DNA from 2 places in the Paenibacillus sp. J31R34 genome. Region 1 is predicted to be linked to the other one. Evidence: a T-box and tRNA genes for the amino acid it is inferred to sense, from the RefSeq annotation. Region 1 holds a T-box; the other holds one or more tRNA genes.
The links. The T-box of region 1 lies ahead of AC50YG_RS19395 (valine--tRNA ligase). A T-box ahead of a tRNA ligase gene usually reads a tRNA of that ligase, here a tRNA-Val.
Positions count from the first base shown of each region.

Region 1 (10,804 bases):
TCCTGATGGGCGTAGCCAAGATTGGCTATATTGCCGATCAGCTCATGAAACATGGCAAGCCTGGCACGACGCCAGTTGCGCTGGTGCGCTGGGGAACGAGAGTCGAGCAGCAGACGGTTGTCGGCACGCTTGCTACGATCGAGCAAATTGTGCGGGAGGCTAATTTTCAGCCGCCGGCTGTCATTGTCGTTGGCGATGTCGTGCTGCAGCGCGAGCAATTGCAGTGGTACGAAAGCAAGCCACTGTTTGGCACGCGCGTGCTGGTGACGAGAGCGAGAGCACAGGCAAGCGAGCTGGCTGACCTTGTAGATGAGCTGGGCGGCGAACCATGCGAATATCCTGTCATTGATATCCGCGAGCCTCAGGAGGCCGCAGCGGTCGCTACACTGCGTGCTGCGCTTTCGGAAGCGGAGCAATATGGCTGGCTGATGTTCACGAGCGTAAATGGCGTGGACTATTTCTATCGTTGGCTGCGGCGGTTCGGCATCGATATCCGGCGCTTCCATAAGGCGAGAATTGCCGCCGTTGGCCCAAGGACAGCCGAAGCGCTGGAAAATCGCGGGCTGACTGTCGAGCTGCTGCCGGCAAAGTTTCAGGCTGAAGGGCTGCTGGAGCAGCTTGCAGGAGAGCTGCAAGCTGGCGAGCGGGTACTGCTGCCGCGAGGTGATTTGGCTCGCGAGGTGCTGCCGCGCGAATTGGCAGCCAAGGGACTGCTGCCAACGGAAATTGACGTATACGAAACCGTGCTTGCCGATACGCAGGATGATCAGGTGCTGGAATGGATCGACGAGAAGCAGATTCACATGATTACGTTCACCAGCTCTTCGACGGTGACGAACCTGCTGGAGAAGCTGCGCCGCAGCGGCATTAGTGATCCTGTGCAGGCGATTTTGGACATTCCGGCGATCAGCATTGGACCGCTGACATCGGCTACCATGAAAGAAGCGGGCTTGCGTGTAGCCGCTGAGGCCGAGCAGGCGACGATACCTTCGCTAATCGATGCAATGATTAAGTACCGCAGCGCGGAACGGGCATAAGGCATTATTTTAAAAATATAGATGGGCAAATACTTGGTGTAGCTAACAAATGAGGCAAATGCTAGCCGTAATTGGCAGGGCACAAGCCTCACAAAACAGTTGGAGGAGGAATGGAAGATGGCATTTCCTGTCGTAAGACATCGGAGATTGCGGCAATCCGCCGCTCTTCGCAGCATGGTGAGGGAAACGGCGCTTTCTGTTAATGATTTTATTTATCCTATATTTGTAACGGTGGGCACGAACGTGAAGGAAGAAATCACATCGATGCCGGGCGTTTATCATTTTTCATTAGACCGCTTGGAAGAGGAAATCAGGGAAGTTGCGGCTCTGGGTATTCCATCCGTCATGCTGTTTGGCGTTCCTGCTGACAAAGATAGCGAAGGCACTTCCGCATTTGCTCCTGATGGTATTGTGCAAGAGGCAATTCGTGCTGTAAAGGGCTGGGCGCCTGAGCTGCTCGTTGTAGCAGATACTTGCTTATGCCAATTTACAGATCACGGTCATTGTGGCCTAATCCATGTGCATGAGCGTACAGGCAACGCAGAGGTTGATAATGATGCTTCGCTGACACAGCTCGTTCGTACAGCAGTTTCCCAAGCTGAGGCAGGCGCGGATATGATCGCTCCATCCAATATGATGGACGGCTTCGTGGGCGCTATTCGCGAAGGTTTAGACGAAGCGGGCTTTACACATATTCCGATTTTGTCTTATTCGGTCAAATATGCTTCTGCTTTTTATGGCCCGTTCCGTGAAGCGGCGCATTCAACACCGCAATTCGGCGACCGCAAGACGTATCAGATGGACCCTGCCAATGCGCGCGAGGCGCTGCGGGAAGCGGAGTCCGACGTCATTGAAGGCGCGGATATGCTGATGGTTAAGCCAGCGCTTGCGTATATGGACGTTATTCGCCTGCTGAAGGAGCATTTTGACCTGCCGGTGGCGGCGTACAATGTGAGCGGCGAATATGCGATGGTAAAAGCGGCAGCGGCAAATGGCTGGATTGACGAGCGCGCCGTCGTATTGGAGACGCTGACCGGAATGAAGCGCGCTGGTGCGGACATTTTGATTACGTACCATGCGAAGGATGCGGCACGTTGGTTGAAAGGGGCTGAATAGTCGATGAATCATTCATCTACAGGCAGAAGTGATACACGCTCACGCGAGGCATTCGCACGGGCCAAGCAAGTCATTCCTGGCGGTGTGAACAGTCCGGTTCGCGCTTTTAAATCCGTAGGATTGAACCCGGTTTATATGGAGCGGGGCCAAGGCAGCCGCGTATTTGATATCGACGGCAACAGCTATATCGATTACGTCGCTTCATGGGGACCGCTCATTATGGGCCATGCGCATCCTGAAGTCGTTGAAGCGATCAAGCGTACCGCAGAAAAAGGCACCAGCTTTGGGGCGCCAACAGAACTGGAGACGCTTATGGCGGAGCTGGTGTGCGAGCGCGTGCCTTCGGTTGATGTGGTCCGGATGGTCAACTCCGGCACAGAAGCGACGATGAGCGCTTTGCGTCTCGCACGCGGGTTTACGAAGCGCAGCAAAATCGTCAAATTTGAAGGCTCTTATCACGGTCATGCCGACAGCTTGCTCATTAAAGCGGGTTCCGGTGTGGCGACGCTTGGCTTGCCCGATAGTCCTGGCGTTCCAGAAAGCATTGCCTCGCAGACGATTACCGTGCCATACAATGATATCGAGTCGATGAAGCTCGTATTTGAAAAATACGGCGAGGAAATTGCCTGCGTCATCGTCGAGCCGATTGCCGGCAACATGGGCGTAGTCCCGCCGCTTCCGGGATTTCTGCAAGGCCTGCGCGATATAACGGAGCAATACGGCAGCCTGCTTATTTTTGATGAAGTAATGACCGGTTTCCGCGTTCACTACAGCAGTGCGCAAGGTTTGTATGGCATTAAGCCAGATATCACATGCTTTGGAAAGGTGATCGGGGGCGGATTGCCGGTCGGCGCTTATGGCGGCAGACGCGATCTGATGGAGCTTATGGCGCCGAGTGGTCCGATTTATCAGGCGGGCACGTTGTCAGGCAATCCGCTGGCGATGGCTGCTGGTTATACGACGCTCAAGCTGCTGACGCCGGAGACATATGAGCTGCTGGAGCGCCAAGCGGTCCGGTTACAGCGCGGCTTTGAAGCGAATGCGAAGGCGGCTGGCATTGCTTCGACGATCAATCGTGTCGGCTCGATGGTATGCCCGTTTTTCACCGAAACGCATGTCATCAATTACGATACAGCCAAAACAGCAGATTTAGAGCGCTTCAAGGTGTATTTTGCCGCTATGCTGGAGCTTGGCGTGAGCGTCGCTCCCTCGCAGTTTGAAGGCATGTTCGTATCGGCTGTCCATACCGATGAAGATATTGATGCAACGATTGCTGCCAACGCGGCTGCTTTGAGCAGATTGTAGTTCTAGCAAGCAGCCATCTAGGCGATTGCATTCGAAAATAGGAGGTTTCATTCCATGCCAATGCTTCACTATAAGCGGGCGGGGGAGTGGCTTGAGCTGGATTGGCAGGAGCTGTCAGAAGGCTCATGGTCTGCACCAAATAACGACGGGCAACCTGGAGAACGCACCGGAACATTAGAGGCCGGCAGTCATCCGCATCAAGTGCGGCAGTGGCTGCTGGCCCGTTCTCTTTTTCCAGAAAAATGGATTAATCGGCTGTTCTCCATCGGCGGCATCCGTTTTGATGGGCAGCATATTCGGCTGCTCGCGTTTCCCGCCGCCGATCTGCTTAGCGATCCATTGTATCGTCATGCGAAGCTGTCGCAAGGCAGTGCCCGTCCTGTTGTTCTTTTCGAGGATGACTTTTGCCTCGTACTTTATAAGGAGGCAGGTATGGCTGTGCATGGCACAGGCACCAATCAGGCGGGAACGCTGGATGAAGCGGCGGCGCGCCATATGCTGCTGCAGGGAGATCCGCTGCCTGTCCGCCACATCCACCGTCTCGATGATGATACATCGGGTCCTGTCCTTTATTCCAAAAATGATTTCGCCCAGTGGAAGCTGGACGAAGCGATGCGCCGCAAGGCGATCGACCGCCGCTATATTGCGTTTGTCCAGGGGCGGCTGCGCCCGGCCGCGGGCACCGTTGATGCTCCGATTGGCAAGGATCGCCATCATCGCTCCAGAAGACGTGTTGCGCCGGGCGGCGATTCCGCTGTAACCCACTATGAAGCGGCCGAAAACTATGCAGCGGCTACGCTTGTCCGTTTGCAGCTGGAGACGGGACGAACGCATCAAATTCGCGTCCATATGAGCCACTTGGGCCATCCGCTGCTTGGCGATGCGCTTTATGGAGGCTCTGTGCAACTGCTGAAGACGCAGGCGCTGCATGGCGAGCGACTTCTTTTTGCCCATCCGTGGACGGATTTGCCTGTGGAAGTTGCAGCCCCGGAGCCCGATTGGCTTGCTGAATTGCGAGCTAAATTGTAGCTACTGCAAAAGATAGTCATGCTCTCCCCCCTTAGCCCATATAGATAATTAGTGAGAGTAGCATTTTTAGCCCAAGCATTGTCTAAATGGGTCAGTATAGGGAGGGAGGACTTGAGCGTGACGGATCAAACGAAAGGCTTGCGCTTTGACGTGTATGAACGCGTGCATCTGTCGGATGAAGTTGCCGATATCGATGAGCTGGAAGAAATTGAGCTTGTGCCTCGCATTCAGGTTGTTGAGCAGGGGGAGCACGCAGTATTGAAAGGCCAGCTGCTGCTAAGCGGAGTATATCGCAGTACGAATGAAGCCGCTCCGCTTCAGGCACTGGAGCATTTCATCCCCGTCGAAATTACAATGCCGTTGAACCGGATTTCACGGCTGGACGATGTGACGGTGGAAATTGATAATTTCGATGTCGATTTGCTATCATCGCGAACGCTTAACATTACCGGGGTGCTGTCGCTTCGCGGCATTCTCGTGGAGCCGCAGCAGGAGCCGGAGGAAGCGTGGCGCGAGGAGCCATTCACCGTCATCCATGATCGTATAGATACGAGTCAGGCTTCGCTGGAAGAGGAGCTTCGGCGGAGTGGTGGCGAACCCTTTGCGGCTCACGAGGCTGCTGAGGCTGCCCAGGTTGCTTTGGGAGCGCAAGCTGAGCCTTATTTTGCTGGACAGGAAAGGCAACTGCCCTTAAGAGGTGAGCAGGAAGAAGCTCAAGCGTTTAATGGGGATCAAGCGTTCGACGAGTCTGATTCCGAGATTGAAGCTTACAATGCTTATAATGAGCGGGTGTATGAAGAGGCTGATGAACGCGAGGAAGCAGAAGGGCCGGAGGCTGGGGTTACGATTTCGCCTTCGCCGCGTGATGCAGGCTGGTCGGCAGCCGAGTGGTTTCAGGAGCAGGATCATTCCGGGTCGCAGCCGAGCTTTAACGCAAATTATAATTCGGCGCCTGCTTATGCGCAGCAGCCAGCCGTAACTGGGCTGGGTCATGGTATCGCGCAGGAGAGGCAGCAGGGAGCTTCTGCCTATCAGCAAGCGGAGGATTTTGAATGGAGCCCGGGGGGACAACCGCAACAGCCAGAGGAGCCTTACATCCCCGCGGCAGCAGAGCAGAACAGCTACGATGCATCTCCGTGGCAGGATAGCGAGCTGGAGCGTTTAAGCCAGTGGCAGGAGGCGGAGGAAGCAAGTGCGGAGCCGCAAGCAGAGCCAGAGAAGCAGGAGATGCGAATAGCATTTGGCAGCAAGGCGCCGGAAGCAGCGGCATCCCCTGCATCAGGCGTGGGGCTTGTGACGCTGCTGCAAACGAGCAAGCGCGAGCAATTGGCGCGGCAAGCTGCGGAGCAGGAGGCGGCGGAGTATGCGCTGGAGCAGACGAAGGCGCAGCAGCCCGCAGGCGATGAAATCGAGTGGCGCAATTTGTTTTTGAAGCAATCCGATGAGCGGGAATTCCGTAAAATCCGGGTATGCATCGTGCAGCGCGACGAGACGCTTGATTCAATTGCGGTGCGCTACAGCTTGAACCCGCGGGAGATTTTGCTGTACAACGGCTTGAATGAGTCGGCGGTGGAGGAAGGACAGCTGCTTTATATTCCGTAGCGGCAGGAAGTTTGACAGAAGGAGCTTTGATCAGCGAAATAGCGGTCAAAGCTCTTTTTATATTCCACCCTCGAAACGGCAGCTTTGCCGCCAGAGGACGATGGCAGCCGTTTACGCTTGAAATATAGGAAAGGATCTGATTTCTCCATCCCCTCTCTAATATTTCTCGGACTGAAACGCGCCGCGCCGCGAAAGGACGGCTAGAGCCGTTTCACCTTGGCATACAGCATGACATATAATGATTTGTACGAGCCCTGTGGTTTGACTTTTTCTCACAAAGAGTGTATCATTAGATAAATATGTCTTAAAGTCAACGAACGACGTTGAAGGGGAAGAGTACGCAGCCAAGCCTTCAGAGAGCGGAGCCGTTAGTGCTGAGAGTTCCGCAGGATTTTACTCGTACAAGTCGCCCTGGAGTTGCTTGAATCAAACGAATTGCTATTCGTTAATTCAAGCCGGCCACAGCCGTTATCTGTTTGAGTGCCGTGCAGCAGCAAGACGCGCGGAACAAAGGTGGTACCACGGAAGCTAACCTTTCGTCCTTTGCTATAAGGGCGGAAGGTTTTTTTGTATTCAAAATTATGTATGGATGCCATTATGCGATATGTGGAGGATGGAGCTTATGTCTGAAAATCAAACGACGCCGGCGATGCCGACGACCTACGACCCAAAAGCCGCTGAACTGAAGTGGTATGACTTCTGGATGGATGGAAAATTTTTTGAAGCGGGCAAGCGCCCAGAGGCCGAGACCTATACGATCGTTATTCCCCCGCCGAATGTAACGGGAGTTTTGCACATTGGGCATGCGCTCGATTTCACCTTGCAGGATATTCTCATTCGCTTTAAGCGGATGCAGGGCTTTGATGCTCTGTGGTTGCCGGGAACGGACCATGCAGGCATTGCAACACAGACGAAAGTGGAGCAGAAGCTGCGCGAGCAAGGACAATCCCGCTACGATCTCGGACGCGAGGCTTTTTTGGAGCAGGTATGGGATTGGAAGGAGCAATACGCTGGGACGATTCGCGGCCAATGGGCAAAAATGGGGCTGTCGCTCGATTATTCGCGCGAACGCTTCACGCTTGACGAGGGGCTGTCTAAGGCTGTTCGCGAGGTATTTGTACAGCTGTACAAGAAGGGCCTCATTTACCGCGGCAAAAAAATCATCAACTGGGACCCGGCTGCGAGAACCGCTTTGTCTGATATTGAGGTTGAGCATAAAGAGCTGAACGGTCACTTATACCATTTGCAATATCCGCTGAAGGACGGCTCAGGACATATTACGGTTGCGACAACGCGTCCGGAAACGATGCTGGGCGATAGTGCGGTTGCTGTTCATCCTGAAGATGAGCGTTACCAGCACCTGATTGGTCAAATGATCGTATTGCCGGTCATTGGACGCGAAATTCCGATTATTGGAGACGAATACGTAGACAAGGAATTTGGCTCCGGGGCTGTGAAAATTACGCCAGCTCATGATCCGAATGACTTCGAGGTAGGCCTTCGTCATGATCTGCCGCAAATTATCGTTATGGACGAGTCCGGCAAGATGAATGCGGAAGCCGGCCCTTATGCGGGACTGGATCGTTTCGACTGCCGCAAGCAGCTCGTGAAGGATTTACAGGAGCAGGGCGTGTGCGTTCAAATCGAGGATCACGTGCATCAGGTGGGCCACAGTGAGCGCAGCGGCGCGGTAGTTGAGCCGTATTTATCGACGCAATGGTTCGTTGATATGAAGCCGCTGGCTGAGCAGGCGATTAAAGCGCAAAAATCCAGCGACGGTGTAACATTCGTTCCGGATCGTTTTGAGAAAATTTATTTGCACTGGATTGAAAATGTACACGACTGGTGTATTTCCCGTCAGCTGTGGTGGGGACATCGTATTCCGGCCTGGTATTGCGACGCCTGCGGTGAAATGCATGTAGACTATAAAGAAGTAACGAGCTGTTCGTCTTGTGGTGGCACGGAGCTGCGCCAGGATGAGGATGTTTTGGATACATGGTTCAGCTCGGGTCTGTGGCCGTTCTCGACGCTTGGCTGGCCGGAGCAGACCGAGGACTTAAAACGCTTCTACCCAACGAATGTTTTGGTGACGGGCTACGATATTATTTTCTTCTGGGTATCCCGGATGATTTTTACCGCGCTGGAGTTTACGGAGCAAAAGCCGTTCAAGGACGTGCTGATTCACGGTCTCGTACGCGATGCGAACGGCAACAAAATGTCCAAGTCGCTTGGCAATGGCATCAATCCGCTCGAAGTGATTGAACAGTACGGCGCCGATGCGATGCGCTATATGCTTTCGACAGGCAGCACACCGGGGCAGGATTTGCGCTTCCGCTTTGAGAAGGTCGAGCAGGCACGCAACTTTGCGAATAAAATTTGGAATGCGTCGCGTTTTGCGCTGATGAATCTGGAAGGTTTCGCAGCGAGCGACATTGATATAAGCGGCAAGCTGGGTACGGCGGATCGCTGGATTTTGCACCGCCTGAATGAAACGGTTCGCGAAGTAACCCGTTTGATGGACAGCTACGAGTTTGGGGAGACTGGACGCCAGCTGTACAATTTCATCTGGGATGACCTTTGCGACTGGTATATCGAGTTTGCCAAGCTTAACCTCTATGGCAACGATGAAGAAGCGAAACAAGCGACAAAGTCGGTACTCGCATATGTGCTTGACCGCACGCAGCGCCTGATTCATCCGTTTATGCCTTACATCAGTGAGGAAATTTGGCAGCATCTGCCGCATGAAGGCGAGACGATTACGCTTGCCGCATGGCCGCAGTACGATGCTGCGCTGGAAGCGCCTGAAGCAGTGAAGGAAATGGAGCTGCTGATGGATATCATCCGTTCAGTGCGTAATGTCCGCGCGGAAGTAAACGTGCCGATGAGCAAAAAAATTGAGATGTTGATTAAGCCGAGCGGCGAAGCCGAAGCGGTAATTCTGACTCGCAATGAAGAGTTTGTCCGCCGGTTCTGCGGAACCTCGAAGCTTGAGACTGGTCTTGATTTATTGGCTCCGGATAAGGCGATGAGCGGTATAGTAACGGGCGCGGAGCTGTACTTCCCGCTTGCAGGGCTGATTGATATTTCGCAGGAAATCGCCCGACTTGAGAAGGAGCTTGCGACGCTGAACGGCGAAGTAACCCGCATTGAGAAGAAGCTGGGCAATGAGGGCTTTGTAGCGAAGGCGCCTGCGAAGGTCATCGAAGAGGAACGCTCCAAAATGAAGGATTATGCGGACAAACGCGATAAGGTTCAAGCTAGAATCGCGGATTTGCGCGGATAGACACCGGGAAGAAAGAAGGCGTTTCTACGATGACAAATCAGCTCTCAGGCCAGCCGGAAAGCGGCGGGCTGCAGTCTTACCAGGAAGCAGTAGATTGGATAAATGGTCTTATTCCATTCGGAATAAGGCCTGGTCTTGAGCGGGCCCTAGTCTTGATGGAGCGGCTGGGCAATCCGCATCGCAGACTGAAGTTTATCCATGTCGCTGGAACGAACGGCAAAGGTTCTACCTGTGCTTTTTTGACGAGCACGCTCATTAAATGCGGTTATGATGTAGGTACGTTTACATCGCCATACATTACGAAGTTTACGAATCGTTTTCAATATAATAACGCTGATATTGAAGAGCAGACACTGCTTGAGCTGTCGAATGTGCTAAAGCCTATCGTTGAGGAAATTGCGGCAACTGAGCTGGGTTCTCCAACGATGTTCGAGGTGTCTACGGCGCTGGCTATCTTGTATTTCGCTAAGGTAACCTATCCCGATTATGTCGTATGGGAAACGGGGCTTGGCGGACGAATGGACGTTACAAATATTGTGACGCCTGTTCTCTCCATCATTACCAATGTCGGGCATGACCATATGGATCGCCTTGGCGATACGCTGGAGAAGGTAGCGGCGGAAAAGGCAGGTATTATTAAGCCTGGCGTTCCCGTCGTGAGTGCGGTTACGCAGCCAGAAGTGATCGAAGTTATTCGGCAAAAAGCGATCGACAGCAAAAGCTCGCTGTATTTGTTAGGCGAGCAGTTCAGCGAGACGGCGCTTTCGGTTCGCGAGGATGAGCAAACGTTCCGTTTTGATGGGCTTTTCCGTCCGATTCATCCACTGACGATCACGCTGAACGGCGCCCATCAGCGCACGAATGCAGCGGTCGCAGTGATGGCCCTTGAGGTGCTTCGCCAATATGCGGCTCTTATTGTGGAGGATGATGCGCTGGAGGAGGGGCTGCGCCTTGCTGCATGGCCTGGGCGCCTGGAAATGGTGTCGCATTCCCCGCGTATTCTCATTGATGGCGCGCATAATCCTGAGGGAGCACAGACGCTTGCTGCCGCATTAAAATCAACCTATCGTTATGATCGTTTAATCCTAATGATGGGTATGCTGGATAATAAGAATCATCGCGAGGTTATGAAGCATATACTGCCAATAGTAGATACGCTAATTGTGACCGAGCCTGATTTTCGCAACAAAAAAGATGCGCAGGCGCTGGCTGATCTAGTACGTGCTGTACAGGGGGACGAGGCTTTTGAGTTGATTGTGGAGCCTGACTGGAAAGCAGCGCTTGAGCAGCTGCAGCATTTGACCGGGGAAACAGACCTTGGGGTTGTGACCGGAACGCTTTATTTAATAGCGGACGTTCGCGCCCGCTTATTGTACAACTCTGATTCTGAAAAAGGTTGGTGAACCGTCTTTGAATACAGCAAAACATGTTC
Region 1 covers NZ_JBXENU010000007.1:7,532-18,335, reverse strand. The annotation lists gene cobA (uroporphyrinogen-III C-methyltransferase) at 1-1,037, shown strand, start outside; gene hemB (porphobilinogen synthase) at 1,155-2,153, shown strand; gene hemL (glutamate-1-semialdehyde 2,1-aminomutase) at 2,157-3,458, shown strand; gene AC50YG_RS19405 (RluA family pseudouridine synthase) at 3,519-4,487, shown strand; gene AC50YG_RS19400 (LysM peptidoglycan-binding domain-containing protein) at 4,605-6,089, shown strand; T-box leader at 6,404-6,636, shown strand; gene AC50YG_RS19395 (valine--tRNA ligase) at 6,712-9,372, shown strand; gene AC50YG_RS19390 (bifunctional folylpolyglutamate synthase/dihydrofolate synthase) at 9,402-10,775, shown strand; gene murC (UDP-N-acetylmuramate--L-alanine ligase) at 10,783-10,804, shown strand, end outside.

Region 2 (10,804 bases), on a different contig from region 1:
CGAACAAAAGACACCTGCTGTCCCAAGAGCATTCGCCCTTGGTGACGCAGGTGTCTTGTGCATGCACAGCTAAGGTGCATGATGACTTGCTAGGTCAGCGGAAAGAGAGGAAAACCTACTCTTCTTTTGCTGCGTTTTCTGTAACGGCGATTTCTTCATAAATCTTCGTTACGCGATCCCATTCTTCATCGTCTTCGATCCCAACGAGGTATGCCTCGTCGTTCTCTTCCTCGATGCGGAAAATAACGCCGTCTGCTTCAGGATCATTGCGATCCAGCAATACCGCATAAGCGTTGTTCTCGGATTCAAACGTATAAACCATGACCATTTCGCGTTCCTGGCCCTCATCGTCCGTTACAATAAATACACTTTCTTCATGTTCATGGTCTTCTCCGCAACCGCAATCTGCGCCATGATTATGCTCAGTCATTGTTTTACCCCATTTCAGTCAATTATCCATACCTGAGTATCGTACCATGAGACCTAGCAGCGGTCAAACGAAAAAGCCCGCATTTCCTCCACTTGGAAGAAACGCAGGCCGTCGCCGTTATTGCGAAGAAATCAGCTTCTCCGAGACGAGCGTCCAATCGTCGGATGAGCTCATTTTCAGGAAAAATCTCACCGCATATTTCCCCGAATACTCGAAATTATACTTCAAGTCTTCCGTCCGATACCAAAAGTTATCCTTCGTAATCTTATCGGTCTGCGTCTGAATGACCTTCTCGCTGCCATACGGATCAAATATGGATACTTTAACCGCGGCAATATCCGTCTTCAAATTGTCGACCTGCGACAATACGCTGAATGTATACGAGTTGCCCTTCGTCACATTGCCAAACAGCTTGCTATCCTGCATGAGTACAATATGTACATTCGGTCTCGTTAAGGTTGCCTTCTTATTCTGCCCATCCCAATTGACGATGGTTTGCAGGCTATTGGCTATTTCCCGAATCGGCAGGTAAGTCTTGCCATCCACCATAATGCCGCCTTCTTCAAGCTCGCTGCCATTCAGGAGAACCTTCACGGTCTGCGAGGCCGCATTGGCAATCATTAAGGTACTGCTGCATAAAAAAAGCGCCAGCAGCAAAATCGCTATTTTTCTGAATTTCATAGGTGAGTACCCTCCATCCGCTTTGTCTGGATATATGGTTATACTCTTCAAAATGAATAGAGTTGCGCTGTTACAGAAACTTTTTCAGCCCTGTACCAGCGCTATATGATGGCTCCAGCACAGGCTTGCGCTCTCCCTTTTTTCAGACCATCATTTACAGGGATTTAAGCTGCTTGCCCGTGCGAAAAAAAATGTAGAAATATGCGGTTGCCTGGGAAATATTCCGGTTAATGATAGGTGCGGGTGAGCACGCAAGGAACCCCTTTTCCAACTGCGCCCGGCTCGGACATTCGATCCAAATACGCGAGTCCCCTTGCACAAGGTGTCGGACACACTTCACAGACGGGGGATAGCACCAATTTATATTGGTACTGCTTCCGTTCACCTGACGGTTGTTTCTTCTTTACGTTTTTGCCTTTTCCTTTGCTCATTGCTGCTCTGTCCTCCCTGCCGGATCTTGCTCCTGCATTATATGTAGGTACCCGGCAAAGGGTATCTCTATTTGTCAGTTTGCCAATCATTTGATACATTAAATGTAGCGAGATGATTTCGAAGACGGGGGTGTTCCATTGCATATACAAATGATCGGAACAGGGAGTGCTTTTGCCAAGAAATATGATAATAACAATGCGCTAATTGAGGTGCCAGGGTTTAAATTGCTGGTCGATTGCGGCATTACGCTGCCCAAAGCGCTGCATGAGACGAATCTTTCATTCGATGAGCTGGATGCGGTGCTGATCAGCCATATTCATGGCGACCATGTGGGCGGGCTGGAGGAATATGCTTTTCAAATGATGTTCCTTTACGGGAAAAAACCCGTGCTGTACATCGCCTCCTCGCTAGTGGAGCCGCTGTGGGAGCAGACGCTGCGCGGCGGGCTGACGCAAGGACCATTGCAATCGATTGATGATTTCTTTGAAGTGAGACGGCTCGAAGAAGGCGCCCAGCATGAGCTGCATGCAGGGTTGACGGTAAAGCTGCTTAAGACCGAACATATTGCCTTGAAAGACAGCTATTCGTTTATTTTCAATCAGCACTTCTTCTATTCGGCAGATATGAAGTTCAGCCCGTCTTTGCTGGAGCAGCTTGTGGAGGATGGCGTGGATACGATTTTTCACGACTGCCAGCTGATTGCGCCAGGTGTTGTACATGCCTGTCTCGACGAGCTGCTAACACTGCCGGAGCCGCTGCAGGAGAAGGTATGGCTCATGCATTATGGAGATACGATGGAAAATTACATAGGACATACAGGGAAAATGCGGTTTGTACAGCAGCGTGAGATTTATACGGTGTAGATGTGAGTCTGATAAATGAACAACATCCATTGCAAAAAGAGCCTGACGTTTTTTCGCGTCAGGCTCTTTCTCTGCTGGCTATGCTCAGATCGGGCTCTCTGCTTAAAACAGCGGGAGCTGGTCCAAATTGTTCGTAGGGTCGCCGTCTGCGTCGCCACGGATGTACGTTTCGCCATCTCTACCTTTGAAAGCATTCACGCCAGCGATTTGCCCTGCCTGCACCTCTTGCAGCGCCGTCTGGTAATCCAGTACACGGCCCGATGACGTTTTAAAGCTCGTCAGATCCCCGTCACCATTTTTCTGTACCGCTACAATTTGCTCTCTTTCCCCATTGCTCCATTCGTTCGCGCTCATATCAAGCTCGCCTCCTTCGTATTGTGAGCGGCAATTACCGCTCGCCACTCGGCATTCAATCGATAGGATGCGTAGCTTTTGAGAATTCTATGCGGGATGGATTATACGCAGAAAAAACTTGAAGCAGACAGTCTTGAATTACCTTCAATTTTCTAACCATATCGCATTTAAACCATTGAGGAAAGAGCCAGTCATCGATTAGACATCGACAACTGGCTGCTTAGTTAGGTAATACATTACCGCCTAATATTCATTCACTTCAAAAATAGTATTTTATCAAGGGTTTCTTTTGTGTGCACTTGTGTTCGCCACTATTTCAAAAGCTCTTTCGGTGTCTCTGGTTGATTGACGTAAAGAAAGCTTGCTGTTCTTACTGAAAGAACAGCCGCTCCGTCCAGTAATGTAGCCAATTTATATACTAGATTTTTTAGCATGAGTACTCACCACCTTAGCCAGAATTAACGTAACGCACTGCACTAACAATGTTATTGCAATTATAGACGATTCTATCCATAAATTGCTACATATAATTACAGCTGATATCAGTTTTAGTAACGGGTAGAAGCGCCTAGAAATACGCGACTGTTTCTCGATGTCTGACGGTGCGAATAACAGTGCAAGCAGCAGATTAATTGAATTGATTACCAACAGCGTTCCACTCGAAAATGTTGGGGTGAATGACAGCGCCGTCGCCACCCCAATCGATACCACGACACACATCGTTCCCGATTTAAGATGTAACCCTCCCGATGCCTGCCTAAGTACAGCAAACGAGATAAGAGCCGCTAATACACCGCCCAGCTTGCCTGTGAATAACGCTATGAGCAGCGCCCCTGAAATAATAAATAGAGCGTTTAAGATTAATGACAAAGCGTACTGGAGTCGCGCTTCCGAAGCTGGATGCTCTGGAACAATGGTCTTAATGCTTATTGCCAGTCTTCTCGAAAAAGTTTCCAACATTGGACCTGACCTCCTTCAGGTACGAATAAACAAAGAAAAATAACGCAGTTGCAAAATAATAAACGATATTAAGAATCTCGCTGCGCTGATGCAGGATGAAACCAAATCCTATTAAGATCGCAATTATAAAACCTCCGACTACACGCCGTTCATGCGGAAAGCGCATTTTCTCAGAAATTTCCTCCACAAAACCTATTCTAAGCCTGTTTAAGCACCAAGCTATAGATAAATTAATACAGGCTGTGAACATCTGTAGCAAATATCCCATATATGGCTGTGCTTTTATCTCTGCTAATGAAAAGAACGGAAATGTGTTTACAATTGCGCCCTGAATCATGGCAAAAATAAAATAGCCCAATCCGGTAATAATCAACGATGCAAAAAACGGAATCTTTTTAATAACACTCAGGAATATTACGAATATGAAAATATTAATGACTGGAACTATACTTTCAAGCGAAAGCTCCTCCCTCAAAAAATAACTCTGCAGGCTCGATAGCGTTATGACGATAAAAGCAGAGTAAAAGCTGGAAGTATCATGACTGTAAATCTTTAGCATCAGAAAGAGAATGCCAAAACCCTCGATAATTGAAAAAAGCATAAATAATACAAACTCTATCATTATTTTCTCCCTTTATCTTTTAATCCATCATTGCATGGGGACATGCTGAATGCAATACAGAATTTGATGCTAAATGAATAGCTTCCCAGTAAATGTACACTCTAAATTAAAACAACAAGGAGTGTTATATATGCATACCGTCTGGAAAGGCGCAATTAGCTTCGGGTTGGTTCATGTCCCCGTTAAAATGCACTCGGCCACGGAGGATAGGGACATATCATTTCGCAGCTTACACAAGGATTGTGGCATGCCAATTAATTATGCGAAAACATGTCGCCATTGTAATAAGGAAATTGGCCCTGACGAAATTGTGAAGGGTTTCGAGTATGAAAAAGATAAATATGTGATTGTTAAAGAGGAAGAGTTGGAGGCAATCAAGCCAAATTCCGCCAAGACCATACAGATTTTAGATTTTGTAGACCTCGCTGAAATTGATCCCGTTTATTATCAAAAAGCATATTACCTTTCTCCCGACATGGCGGGCGCTGGCGCGTATAGCCTGCTGCTAGAGGCGATTCGACAAACAGGCAAAATAGGTATAGCCAAAATATCTATTCGCTCCAAAGACAGTCTTGCAGCGGTTCGGGTAGTCGGGAACTGCTTGTGTTTGGAGACGATGTTCTTTCCCGATGAAATTCGTGCTATCAGCCAGGTTCCAAGCCTACCCGCACAAACAGCTGTGAATGAAAAGGAACTCGATATGGCTAAGTTGCTGATTGAGCAGCTCAGCGAGCCCTTTGACGCTGCTAAATATACGGATGACTACCGCATCGCGCTTACCGAGCTGATACAGCAAAAAATAGCCGGTCAAAGTGTTGACGTTGTATCCGCTCCAGCAGCTTCAGGACGAACCAATGTCATTGATTTGATGGCCGCGCTGCAGGCCAGCTTGGATGCAACAAAGAGCGCGACACCGCCTGCGCCGGCTCCTAAGAAAAAACGCGCCTCCAAAGCAAAAGGAACTGCATCATGATGCAATTGCAGCTTCCTGCCGTTCCTATGGCTCCTATAACATCTCCTGATATACCGAGCGGCCCTGAATGGTGCTATCAGATAAAATGGGATGGCGTTCGTACTTTGGTTCGTTTAGACGGAAAAGGAGGGGTAGAACTGTTTGGGCGGCGTTTAGAGCCGCGTAATCACACTTTTCCAGAAATCGTGTCCTTATTAGAACCCATACGTGTAGGGCCTTGCATTTTGGATGGCGAGATCGCTTATTTTGATGGTATACGCCCAAACTTTCAAAGAGCCAAGCTCGGGGTCCGAAAACGAGCCCATGAGGATGGCCTTATATTTGTAATGTTTGACATGCTCAACTCAAATGGTGAGGATATACGAAAGCTCCCTTTTAAACAACGTTTTGAGAAGTTACAAGCTTCCTTCCCTAAGAAAACGCCACGTCTATTTGTAACTGATTTGCACTTCGATGGACAGCAGCTTTGGAAATGGCTTAATGATCGTGAATGGGAAGGAATTATCTCAAAAAGATTAGATGGCCCATATATGGAAGGAAAGAAACATCAATATTGGTTTAAAAAGCGAAAAGAAGTCCGGTTAGTTGCAGACGTCGTCGGCATTAAACAGCGTGACGGACAGGTATCAAGCCTGGTCCTACGATATGAAGGCAGATACATCGGGCATGTGTCAGGGCTGGACAATGCCTCTAAGCAGGTACTGAAGCAATTTATGATGGAGCATCCGGGTGAATGCCCTTTCCCCGACCTTTCTAATGGCATGAAAAAATCTGACGTCGTTTGGATTGCTTCTCCCTTCAACTGCCGGGTAAGTGCGCTCGAATTTACGGAATCCGGCCTATTAAGACAACCTAGATTACTTGGGTTTGGAGATGGCGAATGAAAAAGGCAATAAGTTCAAGCCCGTGGATGCTCAAGCCGGTTTGTCCCCATCCGCTTTTCACTGACAGTACGCAAAAAAATCCTGAAACCCTTATATAAAGGATTTCAGGATTTTTAATTGTATGATCTGTAGTGGGCTCGAACCACTGACCCCTACCCTGTCAAGATAGTGCTCTCCCAGCTGAGCTAACAGATCGTATATTAGCGACGTTTATTAATATACCAAGTTCGGGCGGAAAAGTCAACCATTTTACTACTACTTTTTTGGGATTTCAAACAAAAAGCTTCGTCCTCCTACAAATCGGAGAATGAAGCTTTTTATTTTCCCTATTATTTTCAACCTACTTTTAATTTCAGCTTGGGAATTGGACATTTCCCGGAACAATATAAGCTCCTGACGTACCGTTTGCCGGAAGCGCGGGTATCGTATCCAGAACAGCCTGACCGCGAATATCAGTTATTCGCACCTGCAGCGGGCTTGTACCCATATTCGTGCCCAAAAAATGATTATAGTCCATCTTCTCCAGATTGATCCATGCGCCAGCCTTCTTATACTCCATTTTCATGACCGGATAAAAATGATTGCGCACTTGAATCGCCGCCCACCACTGGCTGCTGCCTTCCTTCACCCGATATGAAAAATTGCCAGTTATCGGTGCTTTCACAACTTTCCACGATATATGAATTGTGCCTGCTGACATTTCCCCAATTTTAGCAAAAGCGTTTGGCGACAAGTCCAGCGCTCCCGGAGCGCCTTCTGGGTACAGATCGGTGACATAGACTACCGTTTTGCCTTTAGGCCCCGTAACCTCCAAATAAGCGCCAGCAAGCGCTGCTTTGACCCCATTGTAATTCATGTCGGCCTTATTTAACGCCGTTATTTCCATATTCGGATTAATCGGGTCCAGCAGCACCGCACCTCCAGAATATCCTGAGCCTGTATAAGTCGCATAGCTTGTCCGCACATCATTCCAAGCGGCAAATGCCTGCACCGCAGGGTACAAAACGAACATCGCAAGACAAATGATTCCAAACTTGACTGCACCGTGCTTTTTCTTCATGACTGAAACCTCCTCCACATTTTGGAAACCCTAAATCTTCCAGTAGAGTCCATTCTAAGTGGTGAGGAGGTAGGTTTGCTATCACTTTTGATACTTCTTTTCTTGCATTTTGATGACATTAGCCAACAATTACACACTTTATTCGCCAAAAAAATAGAAGCACCCGCCACTTTGACTAGCTTGCGTTGTTATTCACCTTCATTATATCCATAAAAGGGATTTTGGTAATTTCTTCGCCTTTCGCTACGTGCACCAGCCTCGTTCGGGAATCCATTTTCACAATTAGCCCCGACACAGGTTCTTCCCAGTTCCACACCTCAAAAAGCAGCTCAATCCCTTCTTGATACGCTTCAACCAGACGCTCTCCGAGTTCCTCTAATTCAAACTCATCCCTTGTCGGGCGTTTTGGTTTCTTTGCCATTGCCTCCGTCTCCATTCTATGTTTTAGTACATGACCTTTGCTGTCATCCATGCCTTTTTTAACCCATCTTTAAATCATACCCTTTCTTTAAAGCATTTGTCATGGAGATTATGAAATTAGGCAAAAAAACATCCCCCTGCCATAAGCCTGGCAAGGGGACGCTTCTTCTCTATTTTTAACTTAAAATGCATGGTTAAGGAAATGACTGATGCGGTCAGGATCGAGCTAAGCCACTTATATTAGTACATACAGGAGCAAATGATGATGACCAATAGAATGAACAGTACTAGAATAGCGCCTGGGCTTGTGAAAGCACCGCCTACTTTATTTCCGCAGCCACCGTATCCTGGACCTACTCCTACATTTCCTACTTCATATCCCATTTCGTTGCTCATCTCCTTTTTTTAAGGTACACAGCATCATATGGTCAAACGCTTAAAAGGGTTGGGCTTTCGGGCAAAATGGGTATTCGCCTCGCAAGACAGGCGCTACCCCTTCATTTTAATTTTCCGTTTACAATACGTTCATTCCCAGATAATCAAACAGGTGCATACTGATTTTAAGCAGGAGGTGATTTGCCCATGTATTATGATGAAGATCGCGTACCGTTTGATGCGCCAGATGAAGTCGTTGTCAAAGAGGAGAAAAAAGAATAATGCAGCGCCAAGGCTTCCCGGACACAATGGGAGCTTTTTTTATTTTATTTTCAGCTTCGTTTCAGTGCGGCTTCAGATGGTTAATCCATACTAGCAACATACTCCCTTTTAATATACAGTTGGGTCCGCTTGAATAGCGGGCCATTTTTTTGAAATATAGGAAAGGATATGATTTCGCCATCCATTCTCTATATGCCAAAGGACGGCTTTCGGCCGTTTCACCTTGCCTATTTTCAGAAAAAATCTGCTGGATGGCCGGCAAATTAAATGTTAATGTTGTTATCAGTTGGCATTCATTTTATTTTAAGGTTGGCTGCCTATACTAATCACATGACCCCCCACTATTTATATAGTATAACCTTGACGACCTGCCTTCCGGCGGGTTCTTTTTTTGCTCAAGGATGCGTTATTGGCGGTCTAAATGATAAAAAAACAGGATTAAGGTAAAAATCAGCTTCGTTTCATTTCTTTTTAAGGTACGAGGCGCATACTGACGTTACTCTCTTTTCGACATATATTGTTGTGACTCGCAGCGATGCGGGTTATTTTTTTTGCCTACTTGTATTCATCCCTCCGCCATGCCTGCCGATAATAAAGGTGGAGGTGGTGAATAATGGATATAGCAGCATTATCAACGTCACTTAGTCAAGCATCACTCGGCACGGCCGTATCGATTAGCATGCTGGATATGGGTCAAGAGCAGATGCAGGTGCAGGCGCAAGGGCTTATCAAAATGATGGAGCTCAGTGTCAATCCAAATGTCGGCAGCCTACTAGATATTAAGGTATAGTCACAGGCAAGCGTGGAGCGGGAAGGTCAATCCTTCCCGTTTTTTTCATGCCGTACAGAAAAAACATGCTTGCTCATTAGCCTAAATGCGAACAAATGAATTGTTTTTGCTTCGTTCTGCAACAATAAAAGAAATAGCAACGTCTGGAATCATATAAGGCAGCAAAAAATATAAAGAGGTGACTGGAAATGAAGAAAAAACCACTACTATTAACCCTTATCTTGACCATGATGATGCTGACAATCGGACAAAGCGCTTGGGCGTTCAACGATGTCAAAAACGAACCGAATGCCAAAAAAATTGAAGCGCTCCAGCAGCAGGGCATTATTACCGGTGACAAAAACGGAAATTTCCGTCCGCAGGGCAATCTGACTTATGCGGAAGGCATCTCCATGATTGTCAAAGGACTGGAGCTTAACTTTGATCATATTCGTTTTATTAAGCAGCCGCTGGCAGCCGACTATTATACGAATATTAAAGATGACAAATGGTACTCCCAAGCTTTCATCATCGCCCATTTCTACGATCTGGGTGTAGCTAAAGATGTGAAAGCAAATGACGTGATGACTCGTGAGCAATTCGCTCAGCATTTGTTCAAAGCGATTGATCACAAAGTGACTTATGCGATGATTGAAATGTACGTGATGCTTAATGATGAGGCTGATGTAAATCCAGACTTCATGGGCAATATTCAAAAGCTGCTCCTCAGCAAAATCGCAACGCTCGATGCAAAGCAAAATTTTTACCCAACCGCTTCGATCAAACGTGGTGACGCTGCAGCATGGCTGCATGATGGCATTGCTTTTATGAAGAAAATGAAAGAAAATGAAGCACCTGTTAGCCAACCAGAGCCATCTGATAACCCCTTCACGGATGCGAGACTAACGGTTACAGCCGTTAATGCGGAAGTCAATAAAGTGACGGTAACAGCAACGGTGCCTCACCCAGGATATGGCATTCAAATTTCCGGCATCACGTTTGATGGTGACCAAGCTACTATTAAGCTAGAGCGCACGGAGCCTAAACCAGATCAAATGTATCCTCAAGTTATTACAGAAGTACAGGTTACGACGTATGTGGATGCCAAATTCAAGCCCGTCCTTCCAGCAGCCTCTGTTGCCTTTCAAGGCAGCTCCACTGCTGCTCCTGCGGGCAGCAATACGTCTGTCGCTTCCTAATATCATGACGGACTCCAACTAAAGCCATTATGAAAAAGCCGCTGAACAACGCGTAAGCAACTACGCGTGTTCAGCGGCTTTTTGGTTTTTACAATATGCACCAGCTGCCCGGTCAGGGGCATAGCGCTTGCCTAGCTTGAAGAACTATAATGCCGGGATGCTCCAATCGATTTCACGCTCTCCCAGCTCTTGCAAATAAGCATTCGCCTGTGAGAACGGCTTGCTGCCGAAAAATCCGCCACGAGCTGACAATGGGCTAGGATGCACGGAGGTAATGATTTTATGCTTGCCCGTGTCAATGAGCTCCAGCTTCTTCTGCGCGGGATTTCCCCATAAAATGAATACGACTGGACGCTCGCGTTCATTAAGCGCGGTAATGATGCGGTCGGTGAAGGTTTCCCAGCCCTTTTTCTTATGCGAGTTAGCTGCCGCCGCTTCCACTGTCAGCACCGTATTAAGCAGCAATACCCCCTGCTCAGCCCACGCCCGCAGCGAGCCAT
Region 2 covers NZ_JBXENU010000003.1:316,796-327,599, reverse strand. The annotation lists gene AC50YG_RS10855 (DUF1292 domain-containing protein) at 116-430, opposite strand; gene AC50YG_RS10850 (stalk domain-containing protein) at 548-1,111, opposite strand; gene AC50YG_RS10845 (hypothetical protein) at 1,339-1,542, opposite strand; gene AC50YG_RS10840 (MBL fold metallo-hydrolase) at 1,681-2,406, shown strand; gene AC50YG_RS10835 (DUF3892 domain-containing protein) at 2,509-2,760, opposite strand; gene AC50YG_RS10830 (cyclic lactone autoinducer peptide) at 3,072-3,194, opposite strand; gene AC50YG_RS10825 (accessory gene regulator ArgB-like protein) at 3,172-3,720, opposite strand; gene AC50YG_RS10820 (hypothetical protein) at 3,680-4,342, opposite strand; gene ku (non-homologous end joining protein Ku) at 4,473-5,315, shown strand; gene AC50YG_RS10810 (ATP-dependent DNA ligase) at 5,312-6,199, shown strand; tRNA gene AC50YG_RS10805 (tRNA-Val) at 6,322-6,394, opposite strand; gene exlX (expansin ExlX) at 6,552-7,211, opposite strand; gene AC50YG_RS10795 (YolD-like family protein) at 7,435-7,680, opposite strand; gene AC50YG_RS10790 (hypothetical protein) at 7,920-8,063, opposite strand; gene AC50YG_RS10785 (YjfB family protein) at 8,950-9,126, shown strand; gene AC50YG_RS10780 (S-layer homology domain-containing protein) at 9,315-10,304, shown strand; gene AC50YG_RS10775 (uracil-DNA glycosylase) at 10,449-10,804, opposite strand, start outside.
Region 2: it encodes a tRNA-Val, which carries the amino acid that the T-box ahead of AC50YG_RS19395 (valine--tRNA ligase) is inferred to sense. The anticodon was not compared.